3 regions of the Paenibacillus sp. JZ16 genome follow, and region 1 is predicted to be linked to each of the others. Evidence: riboswitches for the same ligand, from Rfam matches in the RefSeq annotation. Region 1 holds a riboswitch; each other region holds the start of a gene.
The links. A riboswitch is a leader RNA that binds a small molecule or an ion and turns the genes downstream of it on or off. The one in region 1 is predicted to bind cyclic di-GMP.
Positions count from the first base shown of each region.

Region 1 (3,281 bases):
CCCGTTAGGGGTAAGCGGCAAACTTTCCATCTGCACCACAAGTGAAGGCAGGAAATATTCAGGCAAATTCCGGGCTAAATACGCCTTGACTTCCGTTTCGGACAACACCTGTTTCGCAACAAAATACGCACATATTATCGGATTTCCACTTCCGTCTGCTTTGACGGCTACCGCGGCTTTCGAGATTGCGTTGTGTTCCAATAGCCGGGTCTCGATTTCTCCCGGTTCCACTCGATACCCTCGGATCTTTACTTGATCGTCGATTCGCCCGATCATTTCGATATTGCCATCCGGCAGCCACAGGGCCAAATCCCCCGTTCGATATAACCTTTCCCCGAGGAGCGGATGTTCCACAAACTTGGCTTCTGTCAATTCCAGCTGATTCACATACCCCCGCGCGATACCGTCTCCTCCGACGCAAAGCTCTCCTACTACTCCGAACGGCTGAAGCTTCAACTGTTTATCAAGAATATAAGCGGATGAATTGCATATTGGTCTGCCAATTGGAATGGTCGATTCGAAATCACGTTCGATCGGGAAGTAAGTGGAGAACGTCGTGTTTTCCGTTGGACCGTACATATGGATCATCCGCAGATCGGGGCACCTCTTCCTTACGGCATTTACGTGCTTCGGCGATAACGCTTCTCCGCCGATTAGCAAGATGTCTAACGTACGAAAGGCGTCTGGGTCCTGTTCGTCCAGATTATGGAATTGAGCCGTAGTCAGAAACCAAGCCGTAATGCGGTGGCCGATGATGGTTTCCTTCAATTTGTAAAGGTCAAATAGGTCCGTGTCCTTCATCAAATACAAAGTAGATCCGTTCAAAAGGGATCCCCAAATTTCAAAGGTCGACGCATCGAATGTTATTGTACCGGTTTGCAAAATTCGATGCTCCTTGGAAAAGTTGAAATAATTGGTATTCTTGACCAGTCTTACGATGTTACGATGCTCAACCATGACTCCTTTCGGTGTCCCCGTTGATCCGGAAGTATAGATGATATAGGCTAGACTTTGCGAGGTTGCTGCAGATATCGTATGGGGACAGCTGTCAAGGCTTAGCTGCGCGTTGTCCCAATAAATTACTTTTCCCTCAAATGCTATGTCAGGCTTCCAACTGGAAGGAGCCAGTAAAAATCCCGCTCGACTGTCCTTGAGCATATATTCGATTCTTTCGCACGGAAAATCGGCTTCGATGGGCATATAAGCGCCGCCAGCTTTCAATATGGCTGTAAGCCCGACAATCATATTGACAGACCGATCCGCGACAATCCCAACGACGCTCTCCGGCTTAATGCCGTGATCCTGCAGTGCTTTTGCAAGCTGATTCGCGCGTTCGTTCAATTCCCGATAGGACATCTGATGGTCCTCGGTCATGACCGCCGGGCGATCGGGGGTTAAACGGACCTGTTCCTCAAACAAGTAATGGACCGTTTGGCTGGAAGGATAGTCCGTCTTAGATCCGCTGAAAGCCTGAATCTGTCTCTCCTCTTCTTCCGACATCATACGTATGTCGGCAATCACCTTCTCGGGGAAATCAACTACTTCATGCACGATTCGGCTCAAGTGGCCGCTCATCTGCTCGATCGTTTCTTTTCTGTAGGAGCGGGCCGAATATTCAAGGTGTATCATGATAAATTCCTTCTTAAAAGCCGTCAAAGCAAGCTCAAACGTCCCCAGCTGATCGGATTCATAAGGAGTGGCATTGGCGTTTTGCCAAGTAAACGCCGCTTTGATGAACGGGTTGCCGCTCAAATTCTTTCGCATATTCCGATCTTCGAGTGCTTGCATCGTGGTATGCTTGACTTCTATCAGAAACTTACCTAATGGCTTATGTACAGTAGGAGAGTAACGTATAGGAAACATCTGTCTTTCCAACAGATACCCAATTACAGGATCATCCTCGCCGGTATATTTGGCAAGCAGGATCGCATAACAAGCCATAAGTGCCATATCCACAGTTATTCCGAAATTGAACGCAAGTTCATGGAGTTTTCGGGTCGTTGCAAAATCAAGGGAAAAACGAACCTGGTTTCCTTCATCGTCGGCCCATCCCCCCCTCGGCAATTCGTCAATTGATACATCACAAGTCGTTTGTTCCATGACCATCAACCTCCCGGATAATCGATTCATTAATGTCTGATTGTTAACGAACAGAAAAATCCTCTTCGCATTCTGCGATCAAGTAATGTCCCCCTTCAACCCCAAACTAGTTTTTTATAGCGAAGCCACCGTTGTTTTTTGGAACGTCAAAAAAACCCCTTTCTTCAATTCAAAATAATGAATAAAACGGAGGTTTCCCGTTGTATTCGGCAACTGGCTGGCATTGCGGTCGCAGTAGATCCCACATTAGCCCCTATAGCTTTGCGTCGCCACCTTTCGGTGGGTTTGCTATTGTCGTACAAAAATAGTATTTAAATTGTAAACCATGATTATATTATGTATTCGATTTACAATTACTGTATCTTGTTTCCAAATGAAAATCGATAGGTCTTTTGTTCAATATTGTCTTTCAAGAATGGTTTTGATGATATTGATAACCCTCATGAAACACTAGGTCGTGATAGTTAATCTTTACTAATTTTTTCCACTCCTCGCCTTCACTACACTTCACTTAACTATGTATTAAAGCTATTCTGTTCAAAAGAAAGGCTGCGATTTTCTGTAATTACTTGGATATTAGATGATGGCTGATCAAGAAAATAGTTCTATTTTTTAACTTCACTCCTATATCCATTGACCTAATTGCGACAGCAGGAATCATCAAGTCCAATAACTTTTGCCTCCTGTCAAACAGGACTAAATTACCATCTATAACTGGTAAGGACATTTCGCTTCCGATCAGAAAACTTTCATAAGTTCAACCCACTTGGTAATTCCATCCTTCAAGTTCCCGGTCTAATGGATCACTGGATAATAAAATAAAGAGCCGTTGTCCAGGACAACGGCCTCATATTGCTATATGTCATGAACAGTTTTAAAAAGGTCCGGTTATTTTCACCTTGATTTTATTGGATTCAACTGTTACCCCGTTCAATGTAATTCGAATCGACAACTCGGCTTGCCCCGGATGCTTGGCGATAATCTTTCCTTTGGGGTCGATCACCGCCTTATCCGGACGGCTGCTCAAATACTCAATGTGAGCGCCGGATAACTCCTTAGTCGTTCTTCCTCTCTCAAGGAAGACTTCGTAGGAATAACCGACCTCATCTCCGGGGTGAAGCTGGAGCGATTCAGCCTCGAGCTGTACTTTGTCCAGCGGCATGACCAGATTCGGGTCGCTA
Region 1 is NZ_CP017659.1:933,780-937,060, forward strand. It holds gene BJP58_RS04110 (non-ribosomal peptide synthetase) at 1-2,100, opposite strand, end outside; cyclic di-GMP riboswitch class I at 2,306-2,400, opposite strand; gene BJP58_RS04115 (hypothetical protein) at 2,975-3,281, opposite strand, start outside.

Region 2 (3,281 bases), 1.6 Mb from region 1:
CATGGATAAGAGTTTGATTGATTTTGCGTCGGCTTCTCCGGACGTGAACGTATTCCCGTATCTGGATTTTCAGCATTGCCTGAACAAGGCGATTGATACCTATAAATATGAGCTGTTTACCTATGGTGATCCGCAAGGAATGGAGAAACTGCGCCGCACCCTGGTCTCCCATTTGGCAGGAGCTCAAGTGTTCACTTCCGCGGAGAGGATTATGATTACGGCAGGCGCCCAGCAGGCGCTTGAGATTTTGACAAAAATGCCGTTTCCCGGCGGAAAGTCCGTCATTCTGGTCGAACAGCCCAGCTACAATAATTATTTGCAGCTGTTGGAAAGTGAAGGAGTGCCCGTTATCGGAATCACCCGCACGGCAGCGGGGATCGACCTGAAGGCTCTGGAGGAGCAATTTCGATCCGGACATATTAAATTTTTCTATACGATGTCGAGATACCATAATCCGCTGGGCAACACCTACACCGCAGAGCAGAGAAAGGCCATTGCTAACCTGGCGGCGAAATATGATGTTTATATCGTGGAAGACGATTATATGGCTGATCTAGGCGAGGAACGGGGATATGATCCCATCTATGCCTACAACCGAACATCGCATGTGGTGTATTTGAAGAGCTTCTCGAAGATTATTTTCCCAGGATTGCGCCTGGGAGCCGTCGTCCTGCCGGAACGTTTGCTCGATACGTTCCGTGCTTTTAAAAGTTATGGGGATACGTCGCTGCTGTCCCAAGCGGCGCTTGAAATTTATATTAGCAACGGAATGTATGAACGGCATAAACAGAAGATTTACAGCCAGTATGAAACCCGAATGCAAGCCCTGAATGCGGCTGTGCAGCGATACGAGGGAGCCGGATGGATTGAAGCCGTGCCTGGCGACGGCGGCATATATAAGCTGTTTAAGCTGCCGCAGACCGTTAACCTGGAGCGGTTGATCAGGCGGCTGAAAGAGCGGAACATTCATGTGGTGTCCGGCAAGCTGTTCTATCTATCTAACAACCTTATGCGCGAGAAGTTTATACGTATCAGCATTTCCAGAGCACGATTGGATCAGATTGAGGAAGGGGTTCAAGCGATCGTTGAGGAAGTGAAGCGGGAAGAAGGCAATCTATGGTGATTCTTTCGGGTCATGTTTATATTTAGGTTGCATTTCATAAAAATGTATTTTATATTCATCTGGTAGTTATATGATAAAAAGCTATTACTTTCGATTGTTTCCGATATGGTGTGTTCTTCCATATTCGGCAATGATCGCGGATTTATTTTATGAAATGACATCGTACGATAATGGCAAACCCACTGAAAAGTGGCGACGCAAAGCTATAGGGGCTAAGGCGGATCACTCGTATCCGCTATGCTAGCCAGTTACCGAATACGACGGAAAAGCCTCCGTCTATTCAGACAGGGGCTTTTTGTGTTTATTTTTAAAAAAATTCCATTTCCCAACCAAATTCTTTAAGGTTGGAGAAGTAGTAGCTGACGTAAAAACTGCCAACGTTTTCAAGGAGGGAAACAAACCAATCGATTGATCCCCATCTAAACCAACAAGGAGTTGTATTCATGATTATGGACCAGGTCAGGAAATTGCTAGCTAGTAAATTAACCATTCTTAAACAGCCGGAATGTCCCAACATCGGTCTTGTTGGTCCCGTTCGGCTCCCTGTGCAGTTGGAGGACCATGAGGCTGTATTTAAATGGTATACATGGTTAAATACAGGCAATTCATTTATGGATAAGAATGACATTCTGGAATCATTATCTCAGGCAGATCTCGCTTCACATCAGCAGTCTTCCGTACTAGTATATGGCGATTTTGCCAATGAGGAGCATGCCTTGATACGGATGCACAGCATTTGCCATACGGGAGACATCTTTGGAAGTAAACGATGCGATTGCGGCTACCAACTGCGGCAATCCATGCGCATGATCATTGAAAACGGTAGTGGAGCTCTCTTTTATTTGGCGAATCACGAGGGTCGCGGAATAGGGCTTTTCCCAAAATCGTTAGCTTATCTTTTGCAAGATGAGGGGTGCGATACTGTAGAGGCCAATCTAAGCCTTGGCTTTGCAGATGACCATCGATCTTATGATGAAGCCATACGTGTACTCCAAAGCTTGCGGCAAAAACCAGTCACCCTTATTACAAACAACCCTAGAAAGCTGCAGTCTTTGCGGGAAAAGGGACTTTTAACCGATCATCATAAATCCATTTGGGGAGATGTATCCGAGCATAATAATCGGTATTTGGCAACGAAGATCGAAAAATCGGGTCATATTTACGACTCTTTGGTGGAGACCGCTTTATTATGATGGGGAGTGTTAATCATATGAAATTAGACCAACAATTTATGAAGCTGGCATTGGATTTGGCAGGTACGGCCAGTGGGAAAACCAATCCGAACCCGGTCGTTGGCGCACTGATAGTCAAAGACGGACAAGTAGTCGGCGCAGGTGTTCATAGAAAGGCTGGGGAACCTCACGCAGAGGTGCACGCATTCCGGATGGCTGATGGGTATACCGAAGGCGCAACGCTCTATGTTACGCTGGAACCAAGCCCTCAATCCTCTCCTTGCATAGAATTAGTCTTAAATTCGGGAGTCGCAAGAGTTGTCGTGGCGATGGAGGATCCGAATCCGAAGGTGGCCGGAAGAGGCATTCAATTATTGAGAGAGAATGGAATAGAAGTTGATGTGGGTGTATTGGGGAAGGAAGCCGAGTTACTTAATGAACGATTCGTGCACAATATGTCAAAACGACGGCCGTTTATCATTTCCCAGGTAGCCATGACGCTTGACGGAAAAATTGCCGCGTCAACGGGGCATTCTAAATGGGTTACATGTGATGAAACACAGCTTGTAGTACATAAATTAAGAAACAAAGTCGACGCCATATTAGTAGGAATTAATACGGTTTTGGCCGATGATCCGCTCCTTACGACCCGACTGCCGGAAGAAAGTGGGAAGAATCCCATACGGGTAATTTTAGATTCGAATTTGAGGTTGCCCGAAGATGCCAAAGTTACCGATTGTTCGGAAGCAATGACATGGGTAGTCACGAAGGAGGGGGCTGATCCGGGAAGAGTACACATGCTGCAGCAAAAAGGAATTGAAGTTCTGTTCGTTCCAGTGAACCGTTTCGGGCTGGACCTCCATGCATTATCGGATATGTTATATCAGCGAGGTGTTACCGACCTGCTGGTAGAAGGAGGCAGCGAAGTAAATGGATCATTCCTTCGAGCCAACCTTATTGATAAATGGATGATTTATATTGCTCCC
Region 2 is NZ_CP017659.1:2,556,897-2,560,177, reverse strand. It holds gene BJP58_RS11580 (aminotransferase-like domain-containing protein) at 1-1,123, shown strand, start outside; cyclic di-GMP riboswitch class I at 1,286-1,379, shown strand; gene BJP58_RS11575 (GTP cyclohydrolase II) at 1,567-2,316, shown strand; gene ribD (bifunctional diaminohydroxyphosphoribosylaminopyrimidine deaminase/5-amino-6-(5-phosphoribosylamino)uracil reductase RibD) at 2,334-3,281, shown strand, end outside.
Region 2: it holds a riboswitch for cyclic di-GMP, as region 1 does, so the genes downstream of both, BJP58_RS11575 (GTP cyclohydrolase II) here and BJP58_RS04110 (non-ribosomal peptide synthetase) in region 1, are expected to answer to the same signal.

Region 3 (3,281 bases), 1.7 Mb from region 1:
GTCGCCGTCGATTGGGCATTTTCCATCCCTTCGCCTGACAGGACAGCGGTATTCTCAAACCGTGACTGTTGACCGATAAGCTTCGTCGAAAAGCGAATTTCGTAGGCTTTGCTGATCATCTCATCCTGGAATGCAAGCTCCAGTTTGCCGCCGCCGCCCGTTTGGACGGTGTACTTGCCAGCGTCCAGCTTATCACCAAGAAGCGCTGAGCCGTCACCGTTAACCTGCAGGTTATAAACCTCTACGGAATCCGCGATGAGTTCCAAGCCTTCAGGCATTTCATCTGTGAGAACCGCGTGCTTGATTTTATCCAATGATTTGTTGATCTGGACCGTCCAATCGATCTGATCTTTGCCGATCGCTTTCCCTTGCTTCTCGATCAGCTTTCCGCCTTGCGGCTTTAGGTTCACAATGATGGTCTGAACCCCGCCCTTTATCGGAAATGCAATAATGATTTCAGTGCTTCCTTTAAGAACTTCCTTCTTAAACTCTGTGCGAATTTCCAGCTTGCCGCTGATGTTGGAATGATTCTCCACGTAATCGTTGAAGGTCATCACAACTTTCCCGTTCCGATCAACCGTAAATCGGCCAACTTCGCCTTGACCGGCAAGGAGCGGTGCGTCAATGTCCGTAAAAATCTCAAACTGCGTCGGCAGCTCGAAAGTGAATATATCCCCATTCTTGTAGCCATGTCCGTTCGGAAGCTCCCATTCGTAGCTGAGATTAACGGCTGCACCGATGTCCAGGCTGCTGTCCGGATTATACACCGCATCAACCACGGTACCGTTCACATCGGTTAATACGACTTTGGTTAGTATTCCTTCCATGTCGACTGCTGGTGCTGGCGTGTTATATACGTCATCCGTGACTGTCTTTGGCTCGCTAACTTCTAATTCCTGCACGCCAGTCTCTGATTCCTGCACAGTAGCGGCTGATGGCTGCTCGCTCCCCGCCGCATTCGCCGTCCAAGCAAATGTGCCCAATAGGGTTTGAAACAGAAGCAGCAGCGCCACAACAATTCCACTTACTTTTTTCTTCATAATCTCTCCCTCAATCTTATCATTACCCTCGTAATATTCGGTTCCGATCTTACTTTTTCGTGCGCTGATTCGTCCCATGCTTCTATCAAAATGCATGCCAATAATGGACTTCACGAGCCATCATCTTCAAGACCTGTTACGGGCGCACGATTCATTGGTGTCTGTATTTTCCTTCAGAACCCAGCGGGCTTCCTGCATTATATCGGCCAAAACTATACAATTTCTATACAAGCGAAATAAGCCTTGGACATAATCGTCCAAAGCTTAGTTTTATTGCTACGCATTAATTAGTAGTATTTGGATGCTGAATAGCTGGAGGCATCTTTAATCATTTTGTATCCGGCTCCTTTGCTTTTCCAGCTTGCATCGACGGTTGTGTCAATGGTTACCCACTGCCCGTTCAAATATACTTCATTCCAGGCGTGGTAGACATCGACGTATTCCGAGGTTCCCATGACAAGCTTTGCCGGAATATCGAGGCTTCGGAGCATGGAAGCGAACAGGGAGGCGTAATCGTAGCACATTCCCTTTTGTCCAGCGATCGTGCGGTTGCTATCGGGAAGGTAATCCGTCAGCTTGCTGGATGCCAGAGCGTTGTCGTACCGAACCGTCCCGACGATATATTCGTAGACAGCCTGTACTTTTTCCTTGTCGGAGTGAGCAGTGCGGGTTAGCTTTTTCGCAAGCTGAGCAGCCTTGCCCTCTTCGCTCCAATCGACATTTTGTACAGAGTTCAAAAACACTTGGCTGCTGTTCGTCAGTTGAAGTTTAACTGCCGCTTCCTGTACGATCTTGTATTTGCTGCCGCTGACTTGTTCCAGCACGGAAATCTTGTAGTTCCCGTTGCCCATCTGCAGTGGAAAAACTTCCTGCTGCTTGGCCCTCGAAAGCCCATATGTATATTGATCCTGACCTTTTCCGATCATGAGCTTCGTTTTGGTGCCTGCTTTCACGTCATATCGAATGACGATTGCTCCACGATCCAGTTCCTCCAAGCCCAGCCAATCTTCAGATGGTGCAGCTTGTACAACCGGAGCCCATATCAGTAACGCAAAAAGTCCAATTATCGCGAACATTGCGTTGCGCATGCTGTAACTCCCCTTCGGTGGCCAGGCTGCCATTTGACATTTCGTCAAGAAGGCCCTGTAGCTTTGCGTCCTAGTCTTTCGACAAGTTTGCCATTATCGTATTAGAGTTTCACAGGATTCAGTGGATGTTTGTCCAAAAAAACAAAAAAAGCGTCTTCGTTCGGTAGCTGGCTGTCATTGACGTTTCGTCAAGAAGACCCTGTAGCTTTGCGTCCTTGCCTTTCGACAAGTTTGCCGTTATCGTGAGTAGCTTTTGTGAATACATCATATCAAATATATCCATTTCTATCAATAAAAAAATTAAAATTTGGAATATTGTCTTAGGTCCCACAGAGCGTCTAACCTTGAACGTTTGGCTCTTGTTAATTAACGAACAATAGAGCAATAAATCTTTCGAATCTAACGTTTGTTGACTATAGTATCAAGTTTGTTATCTGGAAGCATCGAATCTTCCTCTTATACAATAAAACTAACAAGTGCACGACAAGCGAGATAACACCGTAAGGAGTGACAGACATGAGCTCACAAGCCGAACCCAAAAAACGAAAGCGCTTACGAATACGCTGGCACAAGCAGGATACGGAGCTAACCCTCTTGGCGCTGCCGACCACGATTTGGTACATCCTGTTTAGTTTCTTGCCGATGTTCGGGATCATTATCGCCTTTAAAAATTTCAGGATTAGCGGCGGATTTTTGAGCAATGTGTTTAACAGTCCTTGGATCGGCCTCAAAAACTTCGAGTTCCTATTCAAGTCGAATGACGCCTGGATCATCATTCGAAACACGATCGGATACAACATTGTGTTTATTGTGCTGGGGATCGTTCTGCCCGTCCTATTCGCGATCATGATCGGCCTCCTCCACAGCCGCAAAGCCAGCAAAGTCTATCAGACGATGATGTTCCTCCCCTATTTCCTATCCTGGGTGGTCGTATCTGCGGTAGGCTGGGCATTCTTAAGCTTCGACAAAGGAATTGTCAATCAAATGCTCGTCAGTATGGGCAGCGATCCTATTAACTGGTATATGGAGCCGCAATATTGGCCATTCTTCTTGATTCTCTTAAATGTCTGGAAGGGCCTGGGCTATGGTATGGTCATTTATTTGGCAACCATCACAAGCATCGACAGCACCTATTATGAAGCAGCTGTTATTG
Region 3 is NZ_CP017659.1:2,653,823-2,657,103, forward strand. It holds gene BJP58_RS11930 (collagen binding domain-containing protein) at 1-1,118, opposite strand, end outside; gene BJP58_RS11935 (transglutaminase-like domain-containing protein) at 1,328-2,128, opposite strand; cyclic di-GMP riboswitch class I at 2,142-2,230, opposite strand; cyclic di-GMP riboswitch class I at 2,288-2,374, opposite strand; gene BJP58_RS11940 (ABC transporter permease) at 2,645-3,281, shown strand, end outside.
Region 3: it holds a riboswitch for cyclic di-GMP, as region 1 does, so the genes downstream of both, BJP58_RS11935 (transglutaminase-like domain-containing protein) here and BJP58_RS04110 (non-ribosomal peptide synthetase) in region 1, are expected to answer to the same signal.